3 regions of the Streptomyces sp. f51 genome follow, and region 1 is predicted to be linked to each of the others. Evidence: riboswitches for the same ligand, from Rfam matches in the RefSeq annotation. Region 1 holds a riboswitch; each other region holds the start of a gene.
What was found. A riboswitch is a leader RNA that binds a small molecule or an ion and turns the genes downstream of it on or off. The one in region 1 is predicted to bind cobalamin.
Positions count from the first base shown of each region.

Region 2: it holds a riboswitch for cobalamin, as region 1 does, so the genes downstream of both, WJM95_RS06690 (cobalamin biosynthesis protein) here and WJM95_RS00105 (CbtB-domain containing protein) in region 1, are expected to answer to the same signal.
Region 3: it holds a riboswitch for cobalamin, as region 1 does, so the genes downstream of both, WJM95_RS21710 (ribonucleoside-diphosphate reductase subunit alpha) here and WJM95_RS00105 (CbtB-domain containing protein) in region 1, are expected to answer to the same signal.

Region 1 is NZ_CP149798.1:20,872-31,321, reverse strand. Features, by position in the region: gene WJM95_RS00125 (DsbA family protein) at 1-831, opposite strand, end outside; gene WJM95_RS00120 (Rrf2 family transcriptional regulator) at 876-1,310, opposite strand; gene WJM95_RS00115 (cupin domain-containing protein) at 1,453-1,962, shown strand; gene WJM95_RS00110 (enoyl-CoA hydratase/isomerase family protein) at 2,097-3,170, shown strand; cobalamin riboswitch at 3,241-3,385, shown strand; gene WJM95_RS00105 (CbtB-domain containing protein) at 3,423-3,644, shown strand; gene WJM95_RS00100 (CbtA family protein) at 3,665-4,423, shown strand; gene WJM95_RS00095 (hypothetical protein) at 4,509-5,360, opposite strand; gene meaB (methylmalonyl Co-A mutase-associated GTPase MeaB) at 5,795-6,778, opposite strand; gene scpA (methylmalonyl-CoA mutase) at 6,775-8,949, opposite strand; gene WJM95_RS00080 (methylmalonyl-CoA mutase family protein) at 8,949-10,450, opposite strand, start outside.
Region 2 is NZ_CP149798.1:1,485,444-1,495,893, reverse strand. Features, by position in the region: gene WJM95_RS06705 (putative cobaltochelatase) at 1-936, opposite strand, end outside; gene cobN (cobaltochelatase subunit CobN) at 933-4,586, opposite strand; gene WJM95_RS06695 (cobyric acid synthase) at 4,583-6,178, opposite strand; gene WJM95_RS06690 (cobalamin biosynthesis protein) at 6,175-7,158, opposite strand; cobalamin riboswitch at 7,264-7,407, opposite strand; gene WJM95_RS06685 (hypothetical protein) at 7,569-7,787, opposite strand; gene WJM95_RS06680 (inorganic phosphate transporter) at 7,807-9,048, opposite strand; gene WJM95_RS06675 (class II aldolase/adducin family protein) at 9,543-10,274, shown strand; gene WJM95_RS06670 (alpha/beta fold hydrolase) at 10,355-10,450, shown strand, end outside.
Region 3 is NZ_CP149798.1:4,947,998-4,958,447, forward strand. Features, by position in the region: gene cyc1 (epi-isozizaene synthase) at 1-450, shown strand, start outside; gene WJM95_RS21690 (cytochrome P450) at 447-1,817, shown strand; gene WJM95_RS21695 (hypothetical protein) at 1,917-2,402, opposite strand; gene WJM95_RS21700 (putative Ig domain-containing protein) at 2,506-4,596, opposite strand; gene WJM95_RS21705 (ribonucleotide-diphosphate reductase subunit beta) at 4,976-5,989, opposite strand; gene WJM95_RS21710 (ribonucleoside-diphosphate reductase subunit alpha) at 5,989-8,370, opposite strand; cobalamin riboswitch at 8,503-8,652, opposite strand; gene WJM95_RS21715 (GNAT family N-acetyltransferase) at 8,705-9,223, opposite strand; gene WJM95_RS21720 (sodium:solute symporter family protein) at 9,334-10,450, opposite strand, start outside.

The DNA of each region.
Region 1 (10,450 bases):
CCACAGCGGGCCGTTGCCGGTCTCGACGCGCACGGCGTCCCGGGGAGGCCACGGACCGTCGCTCAGGACCGCCGCCTCGGGGCCGGTCAGGCTCCGGTACCGCGCGAGCGCCTCCTCCGCCGCCGGCCGCGCGGGCCTCGTCGGCAGCACGGGGCTCAACTCCTCGAACGCCGCCGCGTACTCCTCGTACGGCCGCCAGCCGGGGACGACGCGATGACCTCCGGGAGCGCGCACCAGGAGCGTCGGCAGCGCGTAGCGGTGCCCGCCCTCGGCGGTCTCCTTCGCGGCGCCGGGATGCGGCGAGCCGCCGCGCACCGACAGGACCTCGGCGACCGGTCGGCGCGCCTCGGCCCGGTCGGCGAGTACCGCTTCCCGTACGGCCGTTGACGCCGCGTCGGCCGCGAGCCGCCCATGGTCGAGGCCGGGCACGCCCCGGACCGCGGACAGTGCCAGCGCCGCCGTGTCCGCCGGTTCACCCCGTACGAACACGCTCTCCCGCAGCCGCCGCAGCACCCGCTCGGCCACTTCCTCGCCCTGCCGCTCCGCGGCCTTGGCCGCCAGCGAGGAGGGCCAGGAACTCGCCGCGACCCGGCTCAGCCGCCGCGCCCGCGGGGCCCCCGTGTGGGCGCCGACGTCCTCGACGTACCGCGCGTACCAGGCGGTCTCCGCGGCGGGGTCGGGCGGCGGGTCGTCGTCGTCCTCGAACAGGACGCAGTACACGCGCCGCCAGCGGACCCGGCCGGCCAGCGCGGCGCGCAGCCCGCGGAACACCGGCTCCGATCCCCAGGCCCAGGGACACAGCGGGTCGGTGTACTCCACGACCTCCACCATGTCCCCGGCGTCCGCCTCGGGCGCCGTCCCGCCCGGGGCGCGGTTCACGCGGCTCCCTCCCGGTCCATCCGCCCGGCCGCGCCGGCGGGCAGCAGCGCGGCGAGCGTCGTCCCGCCCAGCACCGCCGCCGCGTCGGCCTCGATACGGCGCCATATCCCGGGGAGTCCGGAGGCGGGCCCCGGGTAGTCGAGCCCGGCCAGTGGCTCGCCCCGCAAGGTGATCAGCTCACCGTCCACGGCGCGTACGACGTCCAGCAGGGTGATCTCGTCGGCGGGCCGGCCGAGCCAGTACCCGCCCTCGCAACCACGCTGGCTGCGTACCAGTCCTGCCCGGCGCAACTCGCCCACCACGGACTTGAGGAACCGGAACGGAACGTGCTGTGAGGAGGCCATGGACTCGCAGGTGAGCGGGCGGGCCGGTTCGCGGGCGAGCTCCAGCAGGGCCCGCGTGGCGTAGTCCGCCTTCGCGGAGATATGCATGCGCACATGATGCCTGACACGGCGGCGTCCGCCGACCGGGTCTCCATCGCTTCCCCGCATACATTGCGGGAACATTGCCGCAGGTGAATGGCAATGGACACCTCTTGACATCCTTTTCCGGGCCGCTCTAGCGTCCCCGTCCATGAGCGAGCCGCCCACGACCCCAGGCGAAGGTTTCCACCCCCATCTCCCGGACGCCGCAGCGCAGTCCGGACGCCCTCTGCGCGCCCGTCTGCACCACATCCGCGCCGACGCCCTCGACGGCGACACGGCGCAGACGGGAGGCATGCGCCGATTCGCCGCCGTCAGCGGCACCACCGTCGGATCCGAGAAGCTGTGGATGGGCCAGACCCACGTCGCCCCCTCCACCGCGTCCTCGGACCATCACCACGGAGAGTCCGAGACCGCGATCCACGTGGTGAGCGGGCACCCCGAGTTCGTCTTCGTCGACGACTCGGGGGACGGGCCCGAGGAGGTACGCCTGCGCACCTCGCCCGGTGACTACATCTTCGTGCCGCCGTTCGTTCCGCACCGCGAGGAGAACCCGGATTCCGAAGAGGAGGCCGTCGTCGTGATCGCCCGCAGCACCCAGGAGGCGATCGTGGTCAACCTGCCGCGCCTGTACGCGCTCGGGGAGGGCGAGGAGGCCTGACGGGACGGGGCCCGGTCGCCCGGTGGGTACCGTAGCGGGGAGATCGCCGTGACCGGCGGGATCGAACCGACCGTGGAAGGAACCACCGAGATCATGCGCGTCATCGTGGCCGGCCGTCCGGCGGAGGCGTCCCAGTGAACGGCACCGGGGCGCCGGGCGCCGAGGACTCCGTCCTGCTCCGCACCGACGGACGGGCCGCCCACCTCACCCTCAACCGGCCCCGTGCGCTGAACGCCCTCAACCACGCGATGGTGCGCCGGATCGACGAGGCGCTCACCGTCTGGGAGCACGACCCCGCCGTCGACATCGTCGTCGTATCCGGCGCGGGGGAGCGCGGGCTGTGCGCGGGCGGAGACATCCGGGTCGTCCACGACGACGCGCGGGACGGGGACGGCACCGCCTCCGCCGCGTTCTGGCGGGACGAGTACCACCTCAACGCCCGGATCGCGCGCTACCCCAAGCCCTACGTGGCGGTCATGGACGGCATCGTCATGGGCGGCGGCGTCGGGATCTCCGCGCACGGCGGCGTCCGCATCGTCACCGAACGCTCGCGCGTCGCCATGCCGGAGACCGGCATCGGATTCGTCCCCGACGTCGGCGGCACCCGGCTGCTCGGCCTGGCCCCGGGTGAACTCGGCACCCATCTCGCCCTGACCGGCGCCTCGATCGGTGCCGGGGACGCGATCCTGTGCGGACTGGCCGACCACTACGTGCCCTCCGCCGCGCTGCCGCGGCTGATGTCCGACCTCGCGGACCGGCCCGTGGCGGAGGCACTGGCCGCGCACACGCGGCCCGCGCCCCCGGCGGGGCTCGGGGAGCGGCGCGAGTGGATCGACGCCTGCTACGGCGCCGCCACGGTCGAGGAGATCATCCGCCGACTGCTCGCGGCCGGGGACCCGGAGGCCAAGGAGACGGCGGAGATCCTGCTCGGCAAGTCGCCCACCGCCCTGAAGGTCACCCTGACCGCCGTGCGCCGGGCCCGGAGGCTCGGATCCCTGGAGGCGGTGCTGAACCAGGAGTACCGGGTGTCCTGCGCGGCCCTGTCCGCCCCCGACCTGGTGGAGGGCGTCCGCGCCCAGATCATCGACAAGGACCGTCGGCCGCGCTGGTCCCCTGCCACCCTCGACGAGGTCACCGACGCCGACGTCGAGCGCTTCTTCGCCCCGCTCGGCGAGCGTGAACTCGGGCTGTCCGACGGCGGCTTCTGACGGTCGGCGGGGACCCGTCACCTGGGACGAGAGGAAGATCACCCCGGTTGGCGCGGTCTTGGCCAGCCGCGCGGCACACGGTACGGTCGGTGCGATATCGATGACGTCAAGACGGAAGCCGGCGGAAATCCGGCACGGTCGCGCCACTGTGAGCGCGACGCCCGGCCACACCGGGCGCCGCGTGAGTCAGACCCGTAGACGACATCCTGTGCACCACCGAGATGGGACGCGAACTCCCGAGGAGGTCCTGCCATGGCGCAGACCGTCGCTCCGCCGACAGCCACCCCTTCCGCTCTCCCCGCCAAGCTGCCGATCGGTGCGATCGTCCCCTGGGCGGTCTTCTTCGGCATCCTGATGCTGGTCCTTCTGTACTTCGTCGGCGCCGAACAGGGCGCCACCTCCGTCGTCTCCGGCGAGGACGTCCACGAGTGGGTCCACGACGCCCGCCACCTGCTCGGCTTCCCCTGCCACTGACGCGAGGGAGAGCGCTCATCATGAACTCCGCAACGGTAAGAAACCTGCTCGTGCGCGGCATGCTCGCCGGCCTGGCGGCCGGTGTACTCGCCCTGGTCGTCGCCTACTTGCTCGGTGAACCGACCGTCGACAGCGCCATCGGCTTCGAGGAGGCCCACTCCCACGCACACGGGCACGAGGTCGAACTCGTCTCCCGCAGCCTCCAGTCCACCGCGGGTCTCGCCACCGGCGTCCTCGTCTACGGCGTCTCCTTCGGCGGCATCGCGGCCCTCGCCTACTGCTTCGCGCTCGGCCGCGTGGGCCGCTTCGGCCCGCGCGCGACCGCGCTCCTGCTGTCGGGGACCGCGCTCCTGGCCGTGTACGTCGTGCCGTTCCTGAAGTACCCGGCCAACCCGCCGTCGGTGGGCGACCCCGACACCATCGGCAAGCGGACCGCCCTGTACTTCCTGATGATGGTCCTCAGCGTGCTCCTCGCGGTGGGTGCCACCATCCTCGGCAAGCGCCTCGCCCCGAGCCTCGGCACCTGGTACGCCACCGTCACCGCGGTCGCCGCCTTCGCCGTCGCGATCGGCCTGGCCTACGCGTTCCTGCCCGTCATCAACGAGGTGCCGAAGGACTTCCCGGCCACCCTGCTGTGGCGGTTCAGGCTCTCCGCCCTGGCCATCCAGACCGTCCTGTGGGCCGGATTCGGCCTGGTCTTCGGCGAGTTGGCCGAACGCATGCTCAACCCCAAGCCCGCGGCCGTCGCCTCCGGGCGAACGGTTCCGACTGCGGGCTGAGTCCTCCAGTACGTGAGAGAGCCCCTCGGAACCGTCCGAGGGGCTCTTTCACGTCATGCCCGCGGAGACGGGCCCGAGGCCGGTCTCACCGGCTGCCGGCCTCCTGCCGGACCGCCTCCGCCTCCGGACCGGGCTCGGCACCCCGGCGCTCCTGGACCTGCGCGTAGGCCATGAGGCCGAACAGGACGACGAGCAGCACGGCCGACGAGCCCGCGGTGCCGAGGTCGAGTCCGCCCTTGGCGAGCGGCTTGGTGAGGAAGTCGCCGGCCGTCGCGCCGAGCGGGCGGGTGAGGACGAACGCGATCCAGAACAGCAGGACGTTCGACACCGACGGAACCCTCATCAGCGCGACGAGCACCGCCAGCAGCCCCGTGACGAGCAGCGCCCCGCCCAGATAGCCGAGGCCGGAGCTGTCGGAGAGGAAGTCGCCCATCGACGTGCCGAGGGTGTTGGAGACGAGGATCGCCGACCAGAACAGGGCCTCGCCGCGGAAGGTGACGATGTCCCGGATCTGGAAGGTCATCCCGCTCAGTTTCCAGGCGAGGAAGATCGCCAGGAGGAGCGAGATCAGGATGGCCGCGCCCTCGGGGTAGCCCAGACCGAGCCCCTGCGGGCCCCAGCCGAGCGAAGTGGCGCCGCCCGAGAGGTACTTGGCGCTGGCGTCGCGGTTCATGAAGTCGGACATCGTGGTGCCGGCCATGCTGGTCGACAGGATCACGGTCCAGTAGAAGAACGGGTTGTACCGGCGGGACCTGAGCTGGACGACCAGTGTCACGACGAACAGCAGGAACAGGATGATCGTGGTCACGAAGTAGCCGAGCTTGAGGGTCTGGGCGAACAGGTCACCCGCCGTCTCACCCAGGGTCGTCGCGGCGATCTTCATGATCCAGAAGGCCAGAGTCACCTCGGGCAGCTTCTTCATCACGGACTGCGTCATCAAAAGGGTGCTCCTGCGGTGTGTGGGGGATTTGATCTCTGTCGAACCTTGACAAGGTCAACCTGAACGCGTCCTGAACACGCGCGGCATACGTATTGACGTACCGCGCCCGTGCTGATCCCACTCTGGTTCTCGGCACCGTCTGCACCTCGCCCGATAGCAACGACCGTCCGGCTCGAAGGCCCGGGGGCGAGACGCCTGAGGGCCAAAGAGTGGGAGCACCGGAAGGTTTCCGGTGCTCCTGTGTACGGCGGCCGGGCGGCCCGTGTTCATGAGGTGCGGTGCGCCCGGCGGCCGCGGCCGCTTCGGGGACCGTTCGAGCGGTCACCCGGCGCCGCGGCGGGCGGGGCCGGAGCACGGGTGCGGTGTCCGGCCCGCGACCGCGGGTCCGAGCGGTGGCCGGGCTCCGACCTGCCCCGCCACCGCCGTTCGAGTCAGCGGCTCTCGCCGCCGAAGACCTTCAGAATCCGCTCCGCCGCGAGCGTCGCCGTCAACCCGCCCTCGCGGACCTGCCGTTCGAGATCGGGAGCGACGGCCCGTACCGCCCGATCGGCGTGCAGACGGCCCAGGAGCTCGTCCCGGACCATGGTCCAGGTCCAGTCCACCTGCTGGTCGCGCCGCTTCCCGGCGAGCGCGCCGGTCGAGTCGAGCAGCTTCCGGTGCTGCTCAAGCCGGTCCCAGACGGTGTCGAGACCTGCCGCCTCCCGGGCGCTGCAACTGAGCACCGGCGGCGTCCAGACGGCGTCCTTGCCGTGCATCAGCCGCAGCGCGCCCGCCAGTTCACGGGCGGCGGACTGCGCGTCCCGCTGGTGCGGGCCGTCCGCCTTGTTGACGGCGATCACGTCCGCCAGCTCCAGGACACCCTTCTTGATGCCCTGCAACTGGTCCCCGGTACGGGCCAGCGTCAACAGCAGGAAGGAGTCGACCATGTTGGCGACCGCGGTCTCGGACTGTCCGACGCCGACCGTCTCCACCAGCACCACGTCGTAGCCGGCCGCCTCCATCACCACGATCGACTCGCGGGTCGCCTTCGCCACCCCGCCGAGCGTCCCGGCCGTGGGGGAGGGCCGGATGAACGCGGCCGGGTCCACGGCGAGCCGCTCCATCCGCGTCTTGTCGCCGAGGATCGAGCCGCCCGTACGGCTGGAGGACGGGTCGACGGCGAGCACCGCGACCCGGTGTCCGAGCGAGGTCAGCATCGTGCCGAACGCGTCGATGAACGTCGACTTGCCGACACCCGGCACCCCGCTGACACCGATCCGCCGCGCCTGACCGCTGTACGGGAGCAGCTCGGTCAGCAACTCCTGTGCCAGCGCCCGGTGCTGGGGCCGGGTGGACTCGACGAGCGTGATGGCGCGGGCGACGAGCGCCCGCTTCCCGTCGAGCACACCCTTGACATAGGTGTCGAGTTCGATCACAGGTCGTGCCCGAGGTCGGCAGAGAGCCGCTGGACGAGGTCGTACGCCGCGTCCGGGATCACCGTCCCGGGCGGGAAGACCGCCGCGGCGCCCATCTCCAGCAGCGTCGGCACGTCCTGCGGCGGGATCACCCCGCCGACCACGATCATGATGTCCTCACGCCCCTCGGCCGCCAGCTCCTCGCGCAGCGCCGGTACGAGGGTGAGGTGTCCGGCGGCCAGCGACGAGACGCCCACGATGTGCACGTCCGCCTCGACCGCCTGCCGGGCCACCTCGCCCGGCGTCTGGAACAGCGGGCCGACGTCGACGTCGAAACCGAGGTCGGCGAAGGCCGTCGCGATCACCTTCTGGCCGCGGTCGTGACCGTCCTGGCCCATCTTGGCGACCAGGATGCGCGGGCGCCGGCCCTCGGCCTCCTCGAACGCGTCCACCAGCGTGCGGGTACGGTCCACGGACGGGGACTCCCCTGCCTCGTTGCGGTACACCCCGGAGATCGTACGGATCTGGCCCGCGTGCCGCCCGTACACCTTCTCCAGCGCGTCGGAGATCTCGCCGACGGTGGCCTTCGCGCGGGCCGCGCGCACCGCCAGCTCCAGCAGGTTGCCCTCACCGGCCGCCGCCCGCGTCAGGTCCTCCAGCGCCTCCTGGACCGCCCGGCCGTCGCGCTCGGCCCGCAGCCGGCGCAGCTTCTCGATCTGCTGCGTGCGCACGGAGGAGTTGTCGACCTTGAGGACGTCGATCTGCTCGTCGGTCTCCACGCGGTACTTGTTGACGCCGATGACCGGCTGGCGCCCCGAGTCGATGCGGGCCTGGGTGCGGGCCGCCGCCTCCTCGATGCGCAGCTTGGGGATACCGGCGTCGATGGCCTGCGCCATGCCGCCCGCCGCCTCGACCTCCTCGATGTGCTGCCAGGCACGCCGGGCGAGGTCGTAGGTCAGCTTCTCGATGTACGCGCTGCCGCCCCACGGGTCGATGACCCGGGTCGTGCCGGACTCCTGCTGGATCAGCAGCTGCGTGTTGCGGGCGATCCTCGCGGAGAAGTCGGTGGGCAGGGCCAGCGCCTCGTCGAGGGCGTTGGTGTGCAGCGACTGGGTGTGCCCCTGGGTCGCGGCCATGGCCTCCACACACGTACGCGTGACGTTGTTGAACACGTCCTGCGCGGTCAGCGACCAGCCCGACGTCTGCGAATGGGTCCGCAGGGAGAGGGACTTGGAGTTCTTCGGGTCGAACTGGCGGACCATCTTGGCCCACAGCAGGCGCGCCGCCCGCATCTTGGCGATCTCCATGAAGAAGTTCATGCCGATCGCCCAGAAGAACGAGAGCCGCGGCGCGAACGCGTCCACGTCCAGGCCCGCCTCGCGCCCCGCCCGGATGTACTCCACACCGTCCGCGAGGGTGTACGCCAGCTCCAGGTCGGCCGTCGCGCCCGCCTCCTGGATGTGGTACCCGGAGATGGAGATGGAGTTGTAGCGCGGCATCCGCTGCGAGGTGTACGCGAAGATGTCGGAGATGATCCGCATCGATGGCTTCGGCGGGTAGATGTAGGTGTTGCGGACCATGAACTCCTTCAGAATGTCGTTCTGAATGGTTCCGGCCAGCTTCTCGGGCGGTACGCCCTGCTCCTCCGCCGCCACGATGTACAGCGCGAGGACGGGCAGCACCGCGCCGTTCATCGTCATCGACACGGTCATCTTGTCCAGCGGGATGCCGTCGAAGAGCTGCCGCATGTCGTAGATGGAGTCGATGGCCACGCCCGCCATGCCGACGTCGCCCGTCACCCGGGGGTGGTCGCTGTCGTAACCGCGGTGCGTGGGCAGGTCGAAGGCGATCGACAGACCCTTCTGGCCCGCGGCGAGGTTGCGGCGGTAGAAGGCGTTGGACTCCTCGGCCGTGGAGAAGCCCGCGTACTGGCGGATCGTCCAGGGCTGGTTGACGTACATCGTCGGGTACGGACCGCGCAGGTACGGCGCCACGCCCGGGTAGGTCTCCAGGAAGTCCAGGCCCTCCACGTCACGGCCGGTGTACAGCGGCTTGACCGCGATGCCCTCCGGGGTCTCCCAGAACGTGTCACCGGCGCCCGTGGCCTTGCCCGCGGCGGCCTTCCACTCGTCGGCGCCGCCCTCGGCGGTGGGGGTCCCCAGGTCGATCCCGGAGAAGTCGGGGATTCCCATCAGGAGGACACTCCCATGCGGTCGAGGGTGGCGGAGAGGACGGCGACGGCGTCGCAGCCCGCGAAGACGTAGGAGTCGACCCCGGCGTGGTCCGCGGGGCGGCCAGCCAGGAAGACGTGCCGGGCCCCGGCCGCGGCGAGGGCCTCGGCCGTGCTCGCGGCCTGCTCCTCGTACAGCGCGTCGCTGGAGCACAGGACCGCCTCGGTGGCGCCGCTGTCCGCGAACGAGCCCTCCGTGACCGGCTCGATGCCGCCGGCCTGGAACAGGTTCGCCACGAAGGTGCTGCGCGCGGTGTGCGCGGCGGCGGGTCCGATCGTGGCCAGATAGATCCGGGGACGGGCCCCGGTGGCGGCGAGATGCGCGTCGGAGCGGGCCCGCAGCTCCTCGTACGCCTCGTCGCGGCGCACCCGCGGCAGACCGCCGGACGGCGCCTCGGGAGCGGGCGCGCGCTCCACCGGACGCTCCGCCAGATGCGGGAACTCGCTGACCCCGGTGATGGGTTCGCGCCGCTTGGCGAGCTTCACCGAACGGGCCGCCCAGGTGTCCGCCAGGTCGCGCGCCAGCCGGCCCGAGCGCAGCACCGCGGCCTGGCCGCCGTCCCGCTCGATGCCCTGGAAGAACTCCCAGCCCGCGTGGGCGAGTTCGTCGGTCAGCTTCTCCACGTACCAGGAGCCGCCCGCCGGGTCGATCACCCGGGACAGGTGCGACTCCTCGATGAGGATCGTCGAGGTGTTGCGGGCGATGCGCCGCGCGAACGCGTCCGGCAGACCGAGCGCGTGGTCGAAGGGCAGGACGGTGACGGAGTCGGCGCCGCCCACACCGGCCGCGAGCGTCGCGATGGTCGCGCGCAGCATGTTCACCCACGGGTCACGGCGCGACATCATCACCGGCGAGGTCACGGCGTGCTGCGTCTGCGCACCCGCGGCGGGCGCCCCGCACACCTCGGCGACCCGCGCCCACAGCCGGCGCGCCGCGCGCAGCTTGGCGATCGTCAGGAACTGGTCGGCGGTCGCCGCGTACCGGAACTCCAGCTGGGCGCAGGCCTGTTCGACGGACAGGCCCGCTTCGGTCAGCTCGCGCAGATAGGCGACACCGGTCGCCAGCGAGGCCCCCAGCTCCTGCGCGGCCGAGCCGCCGGCCTCGTGGTACGGGAGCGCGTCGACGGTCAGCGCCCGCAGTCCCGGGTACTCGCGGGCGCAGCGCAGCGCGAGCGGGACGACCGTGTCGAGGTCCGTGGCCACGCCCGTGCGTGCCTCGTGGCCGAGCGGGTCCGCGCCGAGGTTGCCGCGCGCGGCATCCGCCGCGACACCGCGCGCCGCGTACAGCCGCAGCAACTCCTCGGCCGCCGCTTCGACGTCGGCTCCCGCGTCCAGGACGACGGGCGCCAGGTCGAGGTACACCCCGTCCAGGACCGCGTCGAGCGAGGTGACCGGGATGCCGCCCGCGCCGACCGTGAGCCACAGCGAGGTGACGCCGTTCTCCAGGTCGCCGAGGACCAGGG
Region 2 (10,450 bases), 1.5 Mb from region 1:
CAGGGCGAGCAGGGCCGCCTGCCGCACGTCCTCGGCGATCACCTCGGTGCGCCCCGCCCACGCGGCGAGCGCGGTCGCGGTCCTGGCCATCACGATGTCCGCGCGCATGCCGTCGACCTCGAAGGCCGCGCAGGTCGCCGCGATCTGCCGCAGCGGCCCGTCGCCGAGCCGCACGGAGGGCAGCAGCGCCCGGGCCGCCACGATCCGCGCCCGCACGGCGGCCTCCTCCTCGGCCCAGCGTGTCGCGAAACCGGCCGGGTCGTCGTCGTGGGCGAGCCTGCGCCGTACGACCTCCACCCGCTGGTCGGGCTCGCGCGAGGCGGTGACCTCGACGGTGAGACCGAACCGGTCGAGCAACTGCGGCCGCAGTTCGCCCTCTTCGGGGTTCATCGTCCCCACGAGCAGGAACCGCGCCGCGTGCCGTACGGAGACGCCCTCGCGTTCCACGTACGAGGCGCCCATCGCGGCCGCGTCCAGCAGCAGGTCGACCAAGTGGTCGTGGAGCAGGTTGACCTCGTCGACGTAGAGGATGCCGCGGTGCGCGTCGGCCAGCAGTCCGGGCTCGAAGGCCTTCACGCCCTCGGCGAGCGCCCGCTCGATGTCCAGGGCGCCCACCAGCCGGTCCTCGGAGGCGCCGACCGGCAACTCGACCATGCGGGCCGGGCGTTGCGCGCCGGTGCCCGCCGCGTGCGCCTCGTGCGGACCGTCCGGGCACGCCGGGTCGGGGGCGGCCGGATCGCAGGAGAACCGGCAGCCGGGCACGACCGCCACCTCCGGCAGCAGCGCCGAAAGGGCGCGCACCGCCGTCGACTTGGCGGTGCCCTTCTCGCCGCGCACCAGCACACCGCCGACGGCGGGCGAGACGGCGTTCAGCAGCAGCGCGAGCCGCAGGTCGTCCTGGCCGACCACCGCCGTGAACGGGAACGGGGTACTCACTGGTCGTCGCCCTCCAAGTCGCCTTCGAGCTCCAGGTAGGTGGCGCGCAGCCGTTCCAGCGTGTCCGCGTCCGGCTCGGCCCACAGCCCGCGGTCGGCGGCCTCCAGCAGCCGTTCGGTGATCCCACGCAGCGCCCAGGGGTTGGACTTCTTCATGAAGTCCCGGTTCTCCGCGTCGAAGACGTACTCCGCGCTGAGCTTCTCGTACATCCAGTCGTCCACGACCCCGGCGGTGGCGTCGTACCCGAACAGGTAGTCCACGGTCGCCGCCATCTCGAAGGCGCCCTTGTAGCCGTGCCGGCGCATCGCGGCCATCCAGCGCGGGTTGACCACCCGGGCCCGGAAGACCCGGTGCGTCTCCTCGCCCAGCGTGCGGGTCTTCACCTGGTCGGGGACGGCCGAGTCCCCGACGTACGCCTCGGGGGAGGACCCGGTGAGATGGCGGACCATCGCGACCATGCCGCCGTGGTACTGGAAGTAGTCGTCGGCGTCGACGAGATCGTGCTCGCGGGTGTCGACGTTCTTCGCCGCCACTGCGATCCGCCGGAAGGCCGTCTCCATGTCCCCGCGCGCGGCCCGTCCGTCGAGCCCGCGCCCATAGGCGTAGCCGCCCCACACCGCGTAGACCTCGGCGAGGTCGGCGTCCGAGCGCCAGTTGCGGGCGTCGATCAGCGGCAGCAGACCCGCGCCGTACGCGCCCGGCTTGGAGCCGAAGATACGGGCCGTCGCGCGCCGCCTGTCGCCGTGCTCGGCGGTGTCCTCGTCGGCGTGCCTGCGCACGAAGTTCCGGTCGGCGGGCTCGTCCAGCTCGGCGACCGTCCGCACGGCGTCGTCAAGCAGCCCGACCACGTGCGGGAACGCGTCCCGGAAGAACCCGGAGATGCGGACCGTGACGTCGATGCGGGGGCGGCCGAGCTCGTCGAGCGGGACGATCTCGAAGCCGGTGACCCGCCGCGAGGCGTCGTCCCACACCGGGCGGCAGCCGAGCAGCGCGAGGATCTCCGCGATGTCGTCGCCCTGGGTGCGCATGGCCGAGGTGCCCCACACCGTCAGCCCGACGGACGTCGGATAGTCGCCGGTGTCCTGGAGGTAGCGCTGCACGAGCGAGTCCGCGAGGGACTGCCCGACCTCCCAACTGAGCCGGGAGGGAATGGCCTTGGGGTCGACCGAGTAGAAGTTGCGGCCGGTCGGCAGGACGTTGACCAGCCCGCGGGTCGGTGAACCCGAGGGGCCCGCCGGGACGTAACCGCCGTCCAGGGCCTTGAGGATGTGCCCGATCTCGTCCGTCGTCCGCGCGAGCCGCGGCACGACCTCGCGGCAGGCGAACTCCAGGACCGCGACGGCGTCCGGGAGTTCGGTACCGAGGACCTCCCGGACGAGCGCCGGGACGGCCGCCGTGTCCCAGCCGCGCTCCTCCATGCCGAGCGCCGCCCGGCGGCACAGCTGCTCCAGCAGGTCGATCGCGTCGGCCGCCGAACGGGCCGGGCCCTCCACGAGGTCCGTCAGCTCGACGGGCGCCTTGACCGGGGCGCCCGGCTCGGCGAGCAACTCCTTCTCCACCAGGCCGAAATGCTCCGCGAGCGCGGCGCGCAGACCGGGCAGCGCGTTGGCCGCCCCGCCCCACACCTGCGAGGCGCGCAGCACCGCGAGCACCAGGTTCACCCGCGGTTCGGCCTCCGGCCCGCCGCCCAGGATGTGCAGGCCGTCACGGATCTGCACGTCCTTGATCTCGCACAGATAGCCGTCGATGTGCATGACGAACTCGTCGAAGTCGCCGTCGTCCGGCTGCTCGTCGACATGCAGGTCGTGATGCAGCTCGGCCGCCTTGACCAGGGTCCAGATCTGCGCGCGCACCGCCGGGGCCTTCGTCGGGTCCAGGTCGGAGACCAGCGCGTACTCGTCGAGGAGCTGCTCCAGCTTGGCGAGGTCGCCGTAGGTGTCGGCGCGGGCCATCGGCGGCACGAGGTGGTCCACCACGGTGGCGTGCCCGCGCCGCTTGGCCTGCGTGCCCTCGCCGGGGTCGTTGACGATGAACGGGTAGATCAGCGGGAGTTCGCCGAGGACGGCGTCGGGCGCGCAGCCGCCGCTGAGCCCGAGCCCCTTGCCCGGCAGCCATTCCATGGTGCCGTGCTTGCCCATGTGCACGACCGCGTCCGCGCCGAAACTGTTCTCCAGCCAGCGGTAGGCGGCCATGTAGTGGTGCGACGGCGGCATGTCGGGGTCGTGGTAGATCGCGATCGGGTTCTCGCCGAAGCCGCGCGGCGGCTGGATCATCACGACGACGTTCCCGAACTCCAGGCAGGCGAGCACGATGTCGTCGCCGTCGACGTAGAGCGAGCCCGGCGGCTCGCCCCAGGCCTCCAGCATGCCCTCGCGCAACGCCGGGTCGAGGGTGTCGAACCAGGCACGGTAGTCGGCGAGCGGCACCCGCGCCGGAGCGGCGGCGAGCTGCTCCTCGGTCAGCCACTCCACGTCGTGGCCGCCGGCCGCGATCAGCCGGTGGATCAACTCGTCGCCGTTGTCCGGGTACTGGGTGAGGGCGTAGCCCGCGTCCCGGAGCGCGTCGAGGACCCGTACCGCGGAGGCCGGGGTGTCGAGGCCGACCGCGTTGCCGACCCGCGAGTGCTTGGTCGGGTAGGCGGTGAAGACGATCCCGAGCTTCTTCTCCGCGTTCGGCTTGTGCTTCAACTCCGCGTGCCGCAGGGCGATTCCGGCGACCCGGGCGGCCCGCTCGGGGTCGGCGACGTACACGGGGACGTCGTCGGGGCCCTGTTCCTTGAACGAGAACGGCACGGTGATCAGACGGCCGTCGAACTCAGGGATGGCGACCTGCATCGCCGCGTCCATGGGGGACAGGGCGGCGTCGGAGGCGTCCCAGGCGGCCTTCGACGAGGTCAGGCAGAGCCCCTGGAGCACCGGGACGTCGAGGTCGGCGAGGGCCCCGATGTCCCAGGCCTCCTCGTCGCCGCCCGCCGACGCCTGCGAGGCGTGCGTGCCGCCCGCGGCCAGGACCGTGGCGACGATCGCGTCCGCCCGCCCCAGGATCTCGTACAGGCCGGGGTCGGCCCCGCGCAGCGAACCGCAGTACACGGGAAGGGCGTTGGCGCCGCGCGCCTCGATCGCCTCGCACAGGGTGTCCACGAAGGCGGTGTTCCCGGACAGTTCGTGCGCCCGGTAGAACAGCACGCCGACCGTCGGCCGGCCCTCGGCGTACCCGAACGCGCCGTGCACGCCGAACTCGGCCGTCCGGTGCGGCTCCTCGAAGCCCTCGCCGGTCAGCAGCACGGTGTCGGACAGGAACCGGGCCAGCTCGCCGAGGTTGGCGGGACCGCCCTCGACCAGATAGCGCAGCGCCTCCGCGACCACACCCGCGGGCGCCGACGACTCGGCCATCAGCTCGGCGTCCGGGACGGACTCGCCGCCCAGCAGCACGGTCGGGATCCCGGCCGCCTTCAGGAAGGCCAGACCGTCCTCCCAGGCCCGCTTCCCGCCGAGCAGCCGTACGACGGCCAGGTCCGCGCCCTCGACCAGCGAGGGGAGTTCGCCGGTGACGTCCACCCGGGTCGGATTGCCGATCCGGTAGGCGGCGCCGCTGGCGCGGGCGGCCAGCAGGTCCGTGTCGGCGGTCGACAACAACAACACAGTGCTCATGCGGGTGCTCCCGGTGGAATGAAGGGCAGTCCTCGCGGCGCGCCGGACTCGATGAGCCGCCACAGCGCGTCCGTGTCCGCGTGTTCTTCGATCAGGTCGCCGAGCCGGTCCAGCTGCTCCTCGCGCAGCGCCGCGAACGACGTGTCGGGGGCCGGCACGAAGCGGCGGCCCGCGGTGGCGGCCACCTCGCGCAGGAAGGCCCGCCGGAAACCGTCCGACTCCAGGGAGCCGTGCCAGTGCGTGCCCCAGACGGAGCCGACCCGGCAGCCGTCCAGACCTGCTCCCGCGGCGTCGGACATGAAGGTCTCGCCGCCGGTGACCTCGGCGACGCCGTGATGGATCTCGTACCCCTCGACGCGCTCGCCGAGGGCCTCGCCGACCGGACGGGCCAGCGTCTTCTCCCGCGCGAACCGCACGCGTACGGGCAGGAGTCCGAGCCCGTCGACACGGCCGGCGCGGGACTCGACGTCGTCCTCGATGTGCTCGCCGAGGAGTTGGTAGCCGCCGCAGACGCCGAGGACGGGACGCCCCTCGGCGGCCCGGCGCGCGATGGCGTCCGCGAGGCCGCGCTCGCGCAGCCACCGGAGCGCCCCGACCGTGCCCCGGGTCCCGGGCACGACGACGAGATCGGCGTCGGCCAGTTCCTCGGCCCGGTCCACGAACCGCACGACGACGCCGGGTTCGGCGGCCAGCGCGTCGACGTCGGTGAAGTTGGACATCAGCGGGACCGCGCAGACGGCGACCCGCAGGACGTCCTCGCCGACGGGGGAGGAGACCGCCGACTCGCGGACCGCCCCGCGCAGCGAGACGCGCAGGCCGTCCTCCTCGTCGATGCCGAGCCCGTGCTGAAAGGGCAGCACGCCGTAGGAGCGCCGCCCGGTGAGGCCGTGCAGCATGTCGAGCCCCGGCTCCAGCAGGCTGACGTCCCCGCGGAACTTGTTGACGAGGAACCCGGCGACGAGCGCCTGGTCCTCGGGGGACAGCAGCGCGACCGTCCCGAAGAACGAGGCGAACACCCCGCCCCGGTCGATGTCGCCGACGACGAGCACGGGAAGCCCCGCGTTGCGCGCCACCCCCATGTTCACGATGTCGGTACGCCGCAGATTGATCTCGGCCGGACTGCCGGCCCCCTCGCAGATCACCGCGTCATACGTGCCCCGCAACCGCTCAAGACAGTCGAGGACGGTCGCGAGGAGTCCCTCCCGGTGCCCGCCGCGCAGCCGGTCCCCGGTCGGGGCGCTGCCCGGAGGGGGGTCCGTCAGGGCCCCGGGCGTCCCGAAGAACCCGCGCGCGCTCATCTCGCCCACCGGCCTGCCCATCAGGACGACCTGACTGGTGCGGTCGCCGCCGGGCTTGAGCAGCACGGGGTTCATCAGCGCGGTCGGCTCCACGCGGGCGGCCTGCGCCTGCATGGCCTGCGCGCGCCCGATCTCGGCGCCCTCGCGGGTCACGAACGAGTTCAGCGACATGTTCTGCGCCTTGAAGGGCGCGACCTTGACGCCCTGGCGCACCAGCCACCGGCAGATCCCGGCGGTCACGACGCTCTTGCCCGCGTCGGAGGTGGTCCCGGCGATCAGCAGCCCGCCGCTCATGCGGTGCGCCCCTTCCTGGTGGACGGAACCGGAACCGGGGCCCGTCCGGCTCCGGTGAGCAGGATCCGGCCGGCGGCGCTCACCCCGAGCGCGAGCCAGCCGACCCGCCGGGAGAGCCGTACGGCCCGTTCGATGTCGTGGACCTGGACGGCCCGCCCCGTGCCGTTGAGCACGGGCCGGTGCTCGACCCGTCCGCCGTACGAGAGGGTGCCGCCGAGCCGTACGCCGAGCGCGCCGGCGAACGAGGCCTCCACGGGACCGGCGTTGGGACTCGGATGCCTGCGGGCGTCCGTCCGCCAGGCGCGCACGGCACCGCGCGGGTCGGATCCGGCCACCGCCGCGAGGACGGCGGTCAGCCGGGCCCCCGGCCAGCCGGCGACGTCGTCGAGCCGGGCGGAGGCCCAGCCGTAGCGCCGGTAGCGGGGGGACTTGTGCCCGACCATGGCGTCGAGGGTGTTCACGGCGCGGAAGGCGACGAGCCCGGGCACACCGGCGACGGCGCCCCAGAACAGGGCCCCGACGACGGCGTCGGAGGTGTTCTCGGCGACGGACTCGACGACCGCGCGCGCGATCCCGTCGGCGTCCAGGGCCTGGGGGTCGCGTCCGCACAGATGCGGCAGCCGCTCCCGGGCCGCGCCGAGGTCACCGGCCGCGAGCGCGCCGCCGACGGCCCGCGCCTCACGGCCGAGGGAGGTCCCTCCGACGACGGACCAGGTGGCGGCCGCGGTCAGGGCGATCGAGGCGGTACGCGAGGGGCGTACGCGGCGGCTCGCGAGCGCGGCGAGTCCGGTGGCACCGCCCACGCAGACGGCGGTGTGCAGGGCGCCCCACCCCCGGTGGTCCCGCCACAGTGCGCGCTCCACGGCGGCGGCGGCCCGCCCGAACGCGGCGACCGGATGCCCTCGGCGGGGATCGCCGAGCAGCAGGTCGCCGAGAAGGCCGGCGGCGGCGCCGTACGCGAAGACGCGATCGGCACGCACGGGGTCAGCCGGCCGTGGGGTGGAGCGGAACCCTCGTACTCAGCGAAACGGGCAACGGGCAGCCGCGCATGGCGATATGTCCTCACTCAGGGTGTCCACGCCCTGGTTCGACGAGACCGGCGGTGAGAGTTCCTGGCTCCCGGGGAGTTTCTTCCCCGATGACAGTGGCGGGACCGCGCCGGATTCGCACCGGCTTCCTCTCATGCCGCCGTACTTGGCTCCGGCAGTCCACCACGGGGTGCGAACGGCCGTCAACTGGCTGTTGACCTGCGGAGGGACAGTGTGCGCAGGCCCACATACGCGTGGGGTGCGGGACGGTGATCCGTCCCGCACCCCACGCGCGGTACCGCTCGGCCCGGCCCGGTTCCGGGCCGCCGGGGCCTGCCGTCGCGACAGGCCCCTGTGGCGGGCTACTTGGTGATGATCAGGGAGATGCCGTACGCCACCGCAGCGGCGCAGGCCGCGAAGCAGACGTAGGCGCCGGTGGCCGCCGCGACAGCGGAACCGCCCTGGGCCGACTCCTTCTTGGCGAGGCCGGCGACGCCGAGGGTGAAGAGGGCGACGAGGGCCACGGTCACTCCGAGGCTGACCCCGAAGACGGACCCGAGGGCTGACCAGTCGATGTTCATGCTGTTGCTTCCTTTGGTCTCAGGCCACTCGGGACTGGGCCGACGGGTTCGCCGTGGGCTCGGCCGGAGCCGGGATGGTGGCCGTGAGGCCTTCGGCCACGGAACCGGCCGGGGGCGGGGTGACGGCGGCGATGGCCTGCGTCACCACACCCGCGGGCTCCTCGGCGTCGTTCACGTTGTTGTGGTCGATCACCTCGCGGCGCGAGCGGCGCCAGATCGCGAAGCTGGAGCCCACCAGGAAGACGGCCACGAGCGCGGTGCCCCAGGCGCCGAAACCGGTCACCCATTCGGCGCCGGCGCCGACCAGGGCGGCGGCGGGCAGGGTGAGGACCCAGGCGACGACCATGCGCTTCGCGGTGGACCAGCGGACCACGCCACCCTTGCGGCCGAGGCCCGCGCCCATCACGGAACCGGAGACCGAGTGCGTGGTGGAGAGGGAGAAGCCGATGTGCGACGAGGCCAGGATGACCGTGGCCGCGCTGGTCTGGGCGGCGAAGCCCTGCTGCGGCTGGAGGTCGGTCAGGCCCTTGCCCATCGTGCGGATGATGCGCCAGCCGCCCAGGTAGGTGCCGAGCGCGATCGCGAGACCGGCGGAGAGGATGACCCAGACCGGCGGGTCGGAGTCGGGAGCGACGGCGCCACCGGCGACCAGGGCCAGGGTGATGATGCCCATCGTCTTCTGCGCGTCGTTGGTGCCGTGGGCCAGCGAGACCAGGCCCGCGGAGGCTATCTGGCCGGCGCGGTACCCCTTCTTGGTGGCCTTGGTGTCGGTGTCACCGCTCAGCTTGTACGACAGCCGGGTGGCGACCATGGCGGCCAGACCGGCGACGATCGGGGCGGCGACGGCGGGCAGAAGCACCTTGCCGACCAGGACGTCACCGTGCACGGCGCCGGTACCGGCGGAGGCGATGGTGGCGCCGACCAGGCCGCCCATGAGGGCGTGCGAGGAGCTGGACGGGAGTCCGACGAGCCAGGTCACCAGGTTCCAGAGGATCGCGCCGACCAGAGCGGCGAAGATCACCTCCGGCCGGATGCCGGCCTCGTCGACGAGGCCCTTGGAGATCGTGTTGGCGACCTCGACGGAGAGGAAGGCGCCGACAAGGTTGAGGGCGGCGGACATGGCCACCGCGACCTTGGGCTTGAGTGCGCCGGTCGAGATGGTGGTGGCCATCGCGTTGGCGGTGTCGTGGAAACCGTTCGTGAAATCGAACACGAGAGCGGTGACGATCACGATTCCGAGGAGGAGCGTGATGTGTTCCATTTACCCAGGCTTCTGTTGGACGTCAGTGGCAGGTGGACCGTAGGCAACCTGGGTGAACGGAAGATGAACTGAGCCGGACGTCGTGGTGTCCCGAACGGTGGAATGGCATTCCGCTTGTGTTGGGGCGGGGTTCGGTGGGTTCGAACGGATTCGGAATTCCGTACTCCGCTTGGGGTCCGGGCCCGGGGTCCGCGGCCCGGTCTGAGGGGGGTTCAGGTGACGAGATCCGTGTCACGCCCAGGTTGTAGCCGTCGTCACACCGCCCGAAGGCCCGAAGGGGTCGCCCGGCGGAGGGTGTTCGGGCGCCCCCGGCGCCGTAGCGGGTCGACCACGCGGTGTGATCCGCGGCAAATGTCCGACCTCGGCAACGTCGATGATCCGTTGGTCTGATGTGACTCAAATCACATACAACCGTGGGCTCTTGGCGGGTCGTATACGTCCCGGAGCCCGCCCGTACGGGGTGCGCGGAAGGCCGTGGCTGGCAGGATCGCGTCATGACTGAGCGGCACCGGGACGCGCGGGACGGACACGAGCACCGACGGACGACGGGCGGCCCCGGCGAACCGCCCCCGGCGGAGGACCGGGACACCCTCCGGCGGGCCTGGGACGAACTGGTCTCGACGGCCCGCCGCACGGTCGCCGACGGACTGGTCGTCGGCACCTCCGGCAACGTCTCGGTCCGCGTCGGCGCCACCGTCCTCGTCACCCCCACGGGCGTGCCCTACGACCGGCTCACCCCCGACGACATCGTCGGCGTCGGCCTCGACGGCGGGCAGGTCCTCGGCACACTGCGCCCGACCAGCGAACTGCCGATGCACCTCGCCGTGTACCGCGGCACGGAGGCACGGGCCGTCGTCCACACCCACGCGCCGCACGCGACGGCCGTCTCGCTCCTCGTCCCCGAACTCCCGCTCGTCCACTACATGGCGGCCGCCATGGGCGGCCCCCTCCGCGTCGCCCCCTACGCGGCCTACGGCACACCGGAGCTGGCCGCGCACACGCTCAGGGCTCTGGACGGCCGCACCGCCTGCCTCCTCCGCAACCACGGCACCATCGCCCACGGGGCCTCGCTCGACCAGGCCTACGACCGCACGGCCCAGCTGGAATGGATGTGCCGCGTCTGGCTCCTGGCCTCCTCGGTCCCCGGCCTCACCCCCGCACTGCTCTCACCGGAGCAACTGGCGGACGCGGGAGAGCGGCTGAGGGGCTACGGCCAACAGGGCTGAGCCCCCCGCGCGAGTGCCGGGCGTCACCCCTGGAGGCGTCTCCGCTGGCCGATGGGCCGGTACCCCGGGAAACTGGTCGGGTGCGCACCCTAAGAGCCACGGCAGCGGCCGTCACCGTAGCCATAGCCGCGGGCGCGGCCTCCGTGGCGGCGGGCCGGCTGGCCAGCGACGCCGCG
Region 3 (10,450 bases), 4.9 Mb from region 1:
CTGGAACTCCCCGCCGAAGTGCGTCTGCATCCCGCATTCCAGCGGGCGGCGTTGCTCAGTCAGGAATTCGCCGCCTGGTACAACGACCTGTGTTCACTTCCCAAAGAAATAGCGGGCGACGAGGTCCACAATCTCGGAATCAGTCTCATTCATCATCAGGGGCTGACACTCGAAGAAGCCGTCGCCGAACTGAGGCGACGGGTCGAGGAATGCGTGCGGCAATTCCTCGTCGCGGAGAAGGACGTGTCCAGGCTCGCCGTATTACTCGCCGACGGCACGGTCCGGGGAAAAGAGACGAGCGCCGCCGTCAGTGCGTGCCTCACCAACATGCGGAACTGGTTCAGCTCCGTGTACTGGTTCCACCACGAGTCGGGCCGGTACATGGTCGACAGCTGGGACGACCGCTCCACACCCCCGTACGTCAACAATGAAGCGGCAGGTGGGAAATGACCGTCGATTCGGTACGACCCGAGGTGCCCGAGGCGCGGGAGCTGTCCGTCCCGCCCCTCGCCGGAGGCGGGGTGCCCCTGCTGGGGCACGGCTGGAAACTGGTCCGCGACCCGCTGGGCTTCCTGGCCGGGCTGCGCGACCACGGTGACGTCGTCCGGCTCAGGATGGGCCCCAAGACGGTGTACGCCGTCACCACCCCGGCGCTCACCGGCGCGCTGGCGCTCAGTCCCGACTACGAGATCGGCGGCCCCCTGTGGGAGTCGCTCGAAGGGCTGCTGGGCAAGCAGGGGGTCGCCACGGCCAACGGATCGCAGCACCGGCGCCAGCGCCGGACCATCCAGCCCGCGTTCCGGGCCGACATCGTCCCCGAGTACGGGCCGATCATGGAGGAGGAGTCGCGGGCGTTCGCGGAGCGCTGGGCGAGCGGCGCCGCGGTCGACTGCACCTCCGAGTCGTTCCGCGTCGCGGTCCGTGTCGCCGCCCGCTGTCTGCTCCGCGGCCGGTTCATGGACGAGCGCGCCGAGCGATTGAGCCTCGCGCTCGCCACCGTCTTCCGCGGCATGTACCGCCGTATGGTGATACCGGCGGGGCCGCTCTACCGGCTCCCGCTTCCCTCCATACGCGCATTCGACCGCGCATTGGCCGATCTGCATGCGCTGGTCGACGAGATCATCGACGAGCGGCGGGCATCTGGTCAAAAGCCGGACGATTTGCTGACGGCATTGCTGGAAGCGAAGAACGACGACGGCGACCCCATAGACGAACAGGAGATCCACGACCAAGTCGTCGCGATACTGACCCCCGGCAGCGAAACCATAGCCTCCACGATCATGTGGTTGCTGCAAGTCCTGACGGAACATCCGGAACAGGCGGACAAAGTGGCCGCGGAGGTCCGATCCGTCGCGGGGGACCGGCCCGTCGGATTCGAGGACGTCCGGAAGCTGTCGCACACGAACAATGTCGTCGTCGAGGCGATGCGTTTACGCCCCGCCGTATGGATATTGACGCGGCGCGCGGTGGCCGAAACCGAGCTGGGCGGCTATCGCATTCCGGCCGGTGCCGACATCGTCTACAGCCCGTACGCGATACAGCGCGACCCCCGCTCGTACCAGGAGCATCTGGATTTCGATCCCGACCGCTGGCTTCCGGAACGCTCCGCCGGCATTCCGAAGTACGCGATGCGCCCGTTCAGCGTGGGCAACCGCAAGTGCCCGAGTGACCACTTCTCGATGGCACTGCTCTCCCTGATCACCGCGACCGTGGCGTCCCGGTGGCGCTTCGAGGCGGTGTCCGGGTCCAGCGACGCGACCCGCGTCGGCATCACCCTGCGGCCCCACGACCTGCGCCTGAGGGCCACGCCGCGCTGAGCCGGGTCCGCGGTCCGCGCCGCACCCGGCCGACGCCGCCCCGCACGCACATCGGCGCACGTCCAGCCGCCCTCGGGCCCCTGGACGTGCGCCGCGTGCTCACGCCTTCGGCACGACCACGGTGACCGTCCAGGCCTGGAGCCCCTTGCAGGAGATCCGGGCCGGATCGCTCGGGCACAGGGGGCGGGACGAGGTCAGCCGGACCGTTCCGGGCGAGACCGCCCGGTAGGCGGCGGAGGCGTCACCCGGCTGGAGGACGATCCCGCTGTTGGTGGCCTCCAGGCCCTTTCCGTCGGTCTCGACGGGCTTCCAGGGCCGGATCTTGGTGCCGTCCAGGGAGACGCGGATCGTCTCACCGGGTGCCAGACAGTACGTGTGGCCCGCGTCGGCGGCACCGAGCTCGGCCTTGGCCGCCGCGCAGTCCGGGCGGGAGGGGGACGGGGATGGGGACGCGGTGTCTCGGGACGGGGACGGCGACACGGTGCCGCCGGCGCCCGTGTCGCCCGCGCCTTGGCCGCCGCAGCCCGCGAGGAGCAGGGCCAGGGCGGTGAGGGCGATGGTCCGGGTGTGAGTCGTTCGACGCATGGGGTGGCCTCCTTGGTGATGGGACGTGCCACCGGCCCATCAGGATCCGTCCCCGCGCGCGAAAGGGCCCCGGCCGCCATCGCGACCGGGGCCCCCGCGTGCGTCAGCTGGTCGTCAGGGCGGTGTCGTCCACGACGAAGCTGGTCTGGAGCGAGGAGTCCTCGACGCCGCTGAACTTCAGCGTGACGGTCGAACCGGCGAAGGAGGACAGGTCGAAGCTCTTCTGCGCGTAGCCCGTCGCCTTGTTGAGGTTGGAGTAGGTCGCGAGCGTGGTGGAGCCCGCGGTGACGGTGAGCTTGTCGTAGGCCGTGCTGGTGCTGGTCTCGGCCGTGTCGATGTGCAGGTAGAAGGTGAACGTGGCCTTGCAGCCGCTGGGGACGGTCACCGACTGGGACAGCGTGTCGGTGTGGGTCGAGCCGTACCCGTCGAGCCAGGCGTCGTAGGAGCCGGCGTGCGTGGCCTCGCCGGTGTCATTGGTGATGACACCGCTGGTCTCGCTCCACACGGTGGCGCCGGACTCGAAGCCCTGGTTGCCGAGCAGCTGCGCCGAGGTGCAGGTGCCGCCGCCCGAGGTGCTGACGGTCCAGGTGAACGAGGCCGAACCGGAGGCGCCCGTGCTGTCCTTCGCCGTGACGGTGACCGCGTAGGTGCCCGCGGTGCTCGCGGTGCCGGAGATCAGACCGGTCGAGCTGCTGATCGACAGACCGGTCGGCAGTCCGGTGGCGCTGTAGGTGAGGGTCGCGCCCGCGCTGTCGCTCGCCGAGATCTGGAGGCTCGCCGAGCCGCCGGTGGCCGTGGACTGGCTGCCCGGGTTGGTGACGGTCACGGTGTTGCCGGTGCTGGTGCCCGAGGTGAAGGCGGCCGTGCCGTTGGGGGTGCCCCAGCCGGTCGGGCCGTCGTAGCCGGTGCCCGCGGTGCAGAAGTACGACGTGGAGCAGGAGCCGTTGTTGCCGCTGGTCACGTCGTACAGGTTCGAGGTGTGGGAGTAGGGGTACTTCGCCGGGTAGTCGCTGGAGCCGGGGGTGCCGGCGAGCGCGTACACGCCCGCGATGATGGGCGAGGAGGCGCTGGTGCCGCCGTAGACCGCCCAGCCGGAGCCGCCGTAGGTGTCGTAGACCGCCACGCCGGTGGCGGGGTCGGCCACCGCGGAGACGTCGGCCTCCATGCGCTTGGTGCAGCCGGTGTCGGTCTGCCAGGCGGGCTTGGCGTCGTAGGCGGAGCAGCCCGAGCCGGTGCCCTCGGTGCTGCTGGTCTTCCAGACCGACTCGGTCCAGCCGCGGGTGCCGGAGGAGGTGCTCAGCGCGGTTCCGCCGACGGCGGTCACGTACTGGGAGGTCGCCGGGTACTCGGCGCCGTAGGCGGAGTCGCCCGAGGAGACGGTGATGGCGACACCCGGGTGCTTGAAGTACGAGGTGTCCTCGCTGGTCTGCGAGGAGGACTCGGAGCCGCCCCAGCTGTTGGAGACGAACTTCGCGCCCAGCGCGACCGCCTCGTTCTCCGCGATGCCGAGGTCGGAGTCGTTCGCGGAGCTCGCCTCGACGAGGATGATGTTGCAGTTGGGGCAGACGGCGCTGACCATGTCGATGTCGAGCGCCTCCTCACCCGCCCAGCCGGTGTCGTTCGTCGGCAGCGAGGTGGTCGAGCCCGTCTGGCTGACCTGCTTGAAGCAGCCGCTCGCCACGGTGCAGGCGGACAGCCCGTACTGCGAGCGGTAGGTGGCCAGGTCGGAGGCCGCGTTGGGGTCGTTGTAGGCGTCGACCACGGCGACCGTCATGCCGGAGCCGCCCGTCGAGGGCAGGTTGTAGGCGCTGTGCAGGTTGGCCGGGCTGAGGCCGGACACCGCGGCGGCGGCGTCGGGGGAGACCTTCGCCGCGAGCTTCTGCGCGATGTCGGTACGGCGCTGGGCGAAGCAGGACATCTGGCCGGGCTTGGACGCCTCGGCGCACAGGTGCTTGGTCGCGACCTTCTGGCCGGCCCTGCCGGTCGCGTGGACCGTCTGCCGGGAGGGGTCGGTGAGGGCCCGGGCGTTCTGGGTGGTGCGCGATACGTGGGGGGCCGGCGCGGGCTGCGCGCTCGCGGGCGGGGCCGCGGTGAACCCGGCCAGGCCGAGCGCCAGGGCGGGGAGGGCGGTGGTGAGGAGTCTTCGCAGGCTCCGGGCCGGTCTGCCGGCGGGTATCGGGCGCTGGGAACGCATGGGGGTGTCGCCTCCATCGGTTCGAGGCCGGTGCCGCTTCGGCCCGGGTGAGGCCGTTCGCGGTGCCAGGGCCGGAAGTGGGGTTCTCGGCGCTCTGAATCGGCACGCCCGTGACGCGCGTAGCGTGAACGTGGAGAGACACGTCATGGGCATGCCAAATCAGTCGTCCCGGTGTGCCCTCGGTGCGTGGCGTGACGGGACGGCCAGAACGTAGCCGGGGGGAACGAGGTGCGAACAGCCGTGCCGGAAGAACTTTGCCGCTTGATGGGAGGGGATTGGCACGGCGATTGGAGGCGCGGGGGCAGTACGTGACGAAAGCCGGGCCGCAACAGGCGGCCCGGCTTTCACCGGTGACGAACGGTCAGGGCGACCGCGGCCGTCAGAAGTCCTCGTCGAAGTCGACGGTGCCCTCCACCGCGACCTGGTACGCGGAGGGCCGGCGCTCGAAGAAGTTGGTCAGTTCCTGGACACCCTGGAGCTCCATGAACGAGAACGGGTTCTCGGAGCCGTACACCGGGGCGAAGCCCAGCCGCTGGAGGCGCTGGTCCGCCACGCACTCCAGGTACTGCCGCATCGAGTCGGTGTTCATGCCCGGCAGGCCCTCGCCGCACAGGTCACGGCCGAACTGGAGCTCGGCCTCGACGGCCTCGCGCAGCATGTCGGTCACCTGCTCCTGGAGCAGGTCGTCGAAGAGCTCCGGCTCCTCCTTGCGGACGGTGTCGACGACCTCGAAGGCGAAGCTCATGTGCATCGTCTCGTCGCGGAACACCCAGTTGGTGCCCGTCGCCAGGCCGTGCAGCAGACCCCGGCTGCGGAACCAGTAGACGTACGCGAACGCCCCGTAGAAGAAGAGCCCCTCGATGCACGCGGCGAAGCAGATCAGGTTCAGCAGGAAGCGGCGGCGGTCCGCCTTGGTCTCCAGCCGGTCCAGCTTCTCCACCGAGTCCATCCACTTGAAGCAGAACTGCGCCTTCTCGCGGATGGAGGGGATGTTCTCGACCGCGTCGAAGGCCGCCGAGCGGTCCTCGGGGTCGGGAAGGTAGGTGTCGAGCAGCGTCAGATAGAACTGGACGTGCACCGCCTCCTCGAAGAGCTGACGGCTCAGATACAGCCGCGCCTCGGGGGAGTTGATGTGCTTGTACAGCGTCAGCACCAGGTTGTTCGCCACGATCGAGTCGCCCGTCGCGAAGAACGCGACCAGCCGGCCGATCATGTGCTGCTCGCCCGGCGTCAGCTTCGCGAGGTCGGCCACGTCCGAGTGGAGGTCGACCTCCTCGACGGTCCAGGTGTTCTTGATCGCGTCCCGGTAGCGCTCGTAGAAGTCCGGGTAGCGCATGGGACGCAGGGTGAGTTCGAAGCCCGGGTCGAGCAGGTTCTTCTCGGTTGAGCTCATTACTGGCAGGCCTCGCAGGACTCGGGGTTCTCAAGGGAGCAGGCGACGGCGTCGGGGTCGGCGGCCTGCTGGACGGGGATGACGGTCTCGGGGCGCGCCTGCGCCTGGGCCGCGCGGGCGATGCGCGTCGCCGGGCGCGAACGCAGGTAGTACGTCGTCTTCAGGCCCGCCTTCCAGGCGTAGGAGTACATCGAGGAGAGCTTGCCGATGGTCGGCGTCTCCAGGAACAGGTTCAGCGACTGGGCCTGGTCCAGGAAGGGGGTGCGGGCGGCGGCCATGTCGATCAGACCGCGCTGCGGGATCTCCCACGCCGTGCGGTACAGGTCGCGGACGTCCTGCGGGACCCAGGTGAAGCCCTGCACCGAGCCGCTGGACTCGCGCAGCGCCTCACGGGTCTGCGCGTCCCACACGCCGAGCGCCTTCAGCTCGGCCACCAGGTACGAGTTGACCTGGAGGAACTCACCCGACAGCGTCTCGCGCTTGAACAGGTTCGACACCTGCGGCTCGATGCACTCGTACACGCCCGCGATGGACGCGATGGTGGCGGTCGGCGCGATGGCGAGCAGCAGCGAGTTGCGCATGCCGACCTCGGCGATCCGCTGCCGCAGGGCCGCCCAGCGCTCCGGCCAGTTCAGCTCGACGTCGAAGTGGTCCGGGTGCAGCACGCCGCGGGCGGTACGGGTCTTCTCCCAGGCCGGGAGCGGACCGTTGCGCTCGGCGAGGTCCGCGGAGGCCTCGTACGAGGCGAGCATGATCCGCTCGGCGATCCGGGTGGACAGCGCGCGGGCCTCGGGCGAGTCGAAGGGGATCCGCAGCTTGAAGAAGACGTCCTGAAGGCCCATCGCGCCGAGGCCGACCGGGCGCCACTTGGCGTTGGAGCGGCCCGCCTGCTCGGTGGGGTAGAAGTTGATGTCCACCACGCGGTCGAGGAAGGTCACCGCGGTGCGCACGGTCTGATCGAGCCGCTCCCAGTCGATGTCCCCGCCGGTCACGAACGCGCCGAGGTTGACCGAGCCCAGGTTGCAGACCGCCGTCTCGCCGTCGTCCGTGACCTCCAGGATCTCGGTGCACAGGTTCGAGGAGTGGACCGTGTGGCCAGGCTCCGCCGTCTGGTTGGCGGTCCGGTTGGCGGCGTCCTTGAAGGTCATCCAGCCGTTGCCGGTCTGCGCGAGGGTGCGCATCATGCGGCCGTAGAGGTCGCGGGCCGGGATCGTCTTGCGGGCGAGGCCCGCCTCCTCGGCCTTGCGGTAGGCCGCGTCGAACTCGTCGCCCCACAGGTCGACCAGCTCCGGCACGTCGGCGGGGGAGAACAGCGACCAGACGCCGTCCTCGTTCACCCGGCGCATGAACTCGTCCGGGATCCAGTGCGCGAGGTTTAGGTTGTGCGTACGCCGGGCGTCCTCACCGGTGTTGTCGCGCAGCTCCAGGAACTCCTCGATGTCGGAGTGCCAGGTCTCCAGGTAGACCGCGGCCGCGCCCTTGCGCCGGCCGCCCTGGTTCACCGCGGCCACCGAGGCGTCGAGCGTCTTCAGGAACGGGACGATGCCGTTGGAGTGCCCGTTGGTGCCGCGGATCAGCGAACCGCGGCTGCGGATACGGGAGTACGACAGGCCGATGCCGCCGGCGTGCTTCGACAGCCGAGCCACCTGGTGGTAGCGGTCGTAGATGGAGTCCAGCTCGTCCAGCGGGGAGTCGAGGAGGTAGCAGGACGACATCTGGGGGTGCCGCGTACCGGAGTTGAAGAGCGTGGGGGAGGAGGGCAGGTAGTCGAGGCGGCTCATGAGCCGGTAGAGCGCGGCGACCTCGTCCACCGAGCGGACGGTGTCGTCCTCCGCGAGACCGGAGGCCACCCGCAGCATGAAGTGCTGGGGGGTCTCGACGACCTTGCGGGTGATCGGGTGCCGGAGCAGGTAGCGGCTGTGCAGCGTGCGCAGTCCGAAGTAGCCGAAGCGGTCGTCGCCCTCGGTGTCGATCAGCGTGTCGAGGCGGTCCGTGTGCAGCTCCACGAACGCGGCCGTACGGTCGGCGATCAGGCCCTCGCGGTGGCCGACGGCGACCGACTCGGAGAAGGTGGTGACGCCCTGGGAGGCGGCCTCCGCGGCGATGGTGACCGCGAGCAGCCGGGCGGCGAGCCGCGAGTAGGCGGGGTCCTCGGAGATGAGGCCCGCGGCCGCCTCGGTGGCCAGTTCGCGCAGCTCGGCCTCGTCGGCACGGGCGGACCGGCCCCGCAGCGCCGCGGCGGCGACCCGGCCGGGGTCGGCGTCGGGGAGGTCGGCGGTCAGATCCGTCAGGGTCCGCAGCAGCACGGTTCCGGGACCGTCGGTCTCCACCGGGGCCTGCTGCGCGGTCACTGAAGCCGGATCGGCTGGCGCGATGGTCACGTGGGGCTCTCCTCGCTCGGCACGGGGCCTCACGGGCGGGCAGGGGGCACACGGGAGCGCTTTCGGGCAGCAGCGCACCGCGTCCACCGGCCCATTCCGCGAGGCCCGGACGTCATCGGCACCCGGGCCGGACGGCCGGGGCGCGCTGTCGGCAGGTCCTCGGACTGACGCGAGTACGGGCACACGCAGACGCGAACACGCACAAGTACACCGTTGCGGGACAGTTCCGGATTCGCACCGGATTCCCCTGCGGCGACAGCGACCATGAGCATACATCTTGTGCCGGGCTTCGGGACTGCCCCCACATGTTGTGTCCGCTCGACATCCAAGAGCGCTACGCAGCGTGCCGGAACGCCAACTCGTAGGTGAGCAGCCGGATGTCGTCGAGCTCCGGAAGGGGGTTCCAGTCGCGGTCCGGGGTACGGGTGAAGCCGACGCGCTCGTAGAGGCGGTGGGCGCCGCGCATGGTGCGCTGGGTGGACAGCACGAGCCGCGTGCAGCCCTCCAGGGCCCGTGCCCGCGCGACGCAGGCGCGCACGAGGGCCTCGCCCGCGCCCCGGCCGCGCGCCTCGCGCGCGACCGCCAGCATCCGGATCTCGGCCTCCCCGGGGCGCGCGAAGTCGGCCATGGGCCCGGAGTCCGCAACGAAGGTCACACTGCCGAGCACCCGGTCCCCCTCGACGGCCGCGAGCACCTCGGCGACGGCCGCCCGGCTCTCGACGTCCCGCAGCCTTCCGAGGTACGCGTCGCTCTCCCCGAAGTCGAGCAGCCCGTCCCCGAGATAGGCCCGGGCCGTGATCTCGCCGATGACGGGGTACTCCTCGGGCCGCGCCGGCCGGATGACGATGTCCATGCGGGCGAGTGTGCCCGACCGGCACGGCGACGGGCCGCCGGTTTTCCTCCGGCGGCCCGTCGCTCGCGGTTGACGTGGGACCCGGCCCCGCGGGCCGGTACCGGTGTCCTCTAGTGGCTCGCGTCCGCCGTCGCCGGCGGGAGTTCGGTCTCGACGCCCACATCGCCCACGTCGGCCGTGTAGTCCCCGGGGGAGGTCTCGTCGACGCCCTCCGGGGCCTTGAGCGCCCTGAGGACGAAGGTGAGGACCACGGCCACGGCCGCGTTCAGGACGAACGCCGTCAGGCCGATGTAACCGATCTCCCCGATGCCGGGGATGTCCTTCGCGCTGCCGCCGAAGTGCGCCTGGGTCGGGGAGGCCACTCCGTAGGCGGCGATCGTGCCGTAGAGCATGCCGACCGCCCAGCCGCCCAGCAGCGCCCAGCGGTGGAACCAGCGGGTGAAGAGACCGCCGACCAGCGAGGGGAACGTCTGGAGGATCCAGATGCCGCCCAGCAGCTGGAAGTCGATCGCCACGGTCTTGTCCATCGTCAGGACGAAGACCAGGGCGCCCACCTTCACCAGGAGCGAGACCAGCTTGGAGACCCTGGTCTCCTGCCGAGGGGTCGCGGCCGGATTGATGAAGTCCTTGTAGATGTTGCGGGTGAAGAGATTCGCGGCCGCGATCGACATGATGGCCGCGGGGACGAGCGCGCCGATGCCGATGGCGGCGAACGCGACACCCGCGAACCAGTCGGGGAACATGTTCTCGAAGAGCTGGGGGATGGCCAGCTGGCCGTTGGTGACCTTCACCCCGGCGGCGATCGCCATGAACCCGAGCAGGGCGAGCAGGCCCAGCATCAGCGAATACAGCGGCAGGATCGTGGTGTTGCGGCGGATCACCTCCCTGCTGCGGCCGGACAGCGTCGCGGTGACCGAGTGCGGATACATGAACAGCGCGAGCGCCGAACCGAGCGCGAGGGTGGCGTACGTCCACTGGCCCGCCTCGGCGGGGACGAGCCCGCCGGCGCCCGCGGCCGTGTACTTGGCGCCCGCCGCCTTGAAGATCTCGTCGAAGCCGCCGAGCTTGATCGGGATGTAGATGATCGCCACCGCGATCACGATGTAGATCAGCGTGTCCTTCACGAACGCGATCAGTGCGGGCGCCCGCAGCCCCGAGGAGTAGGTGTACGCGGCCAGCACACCGAACGCGATGAGCAGCGGCAGATCCTTGACGAACCAGTTGGAG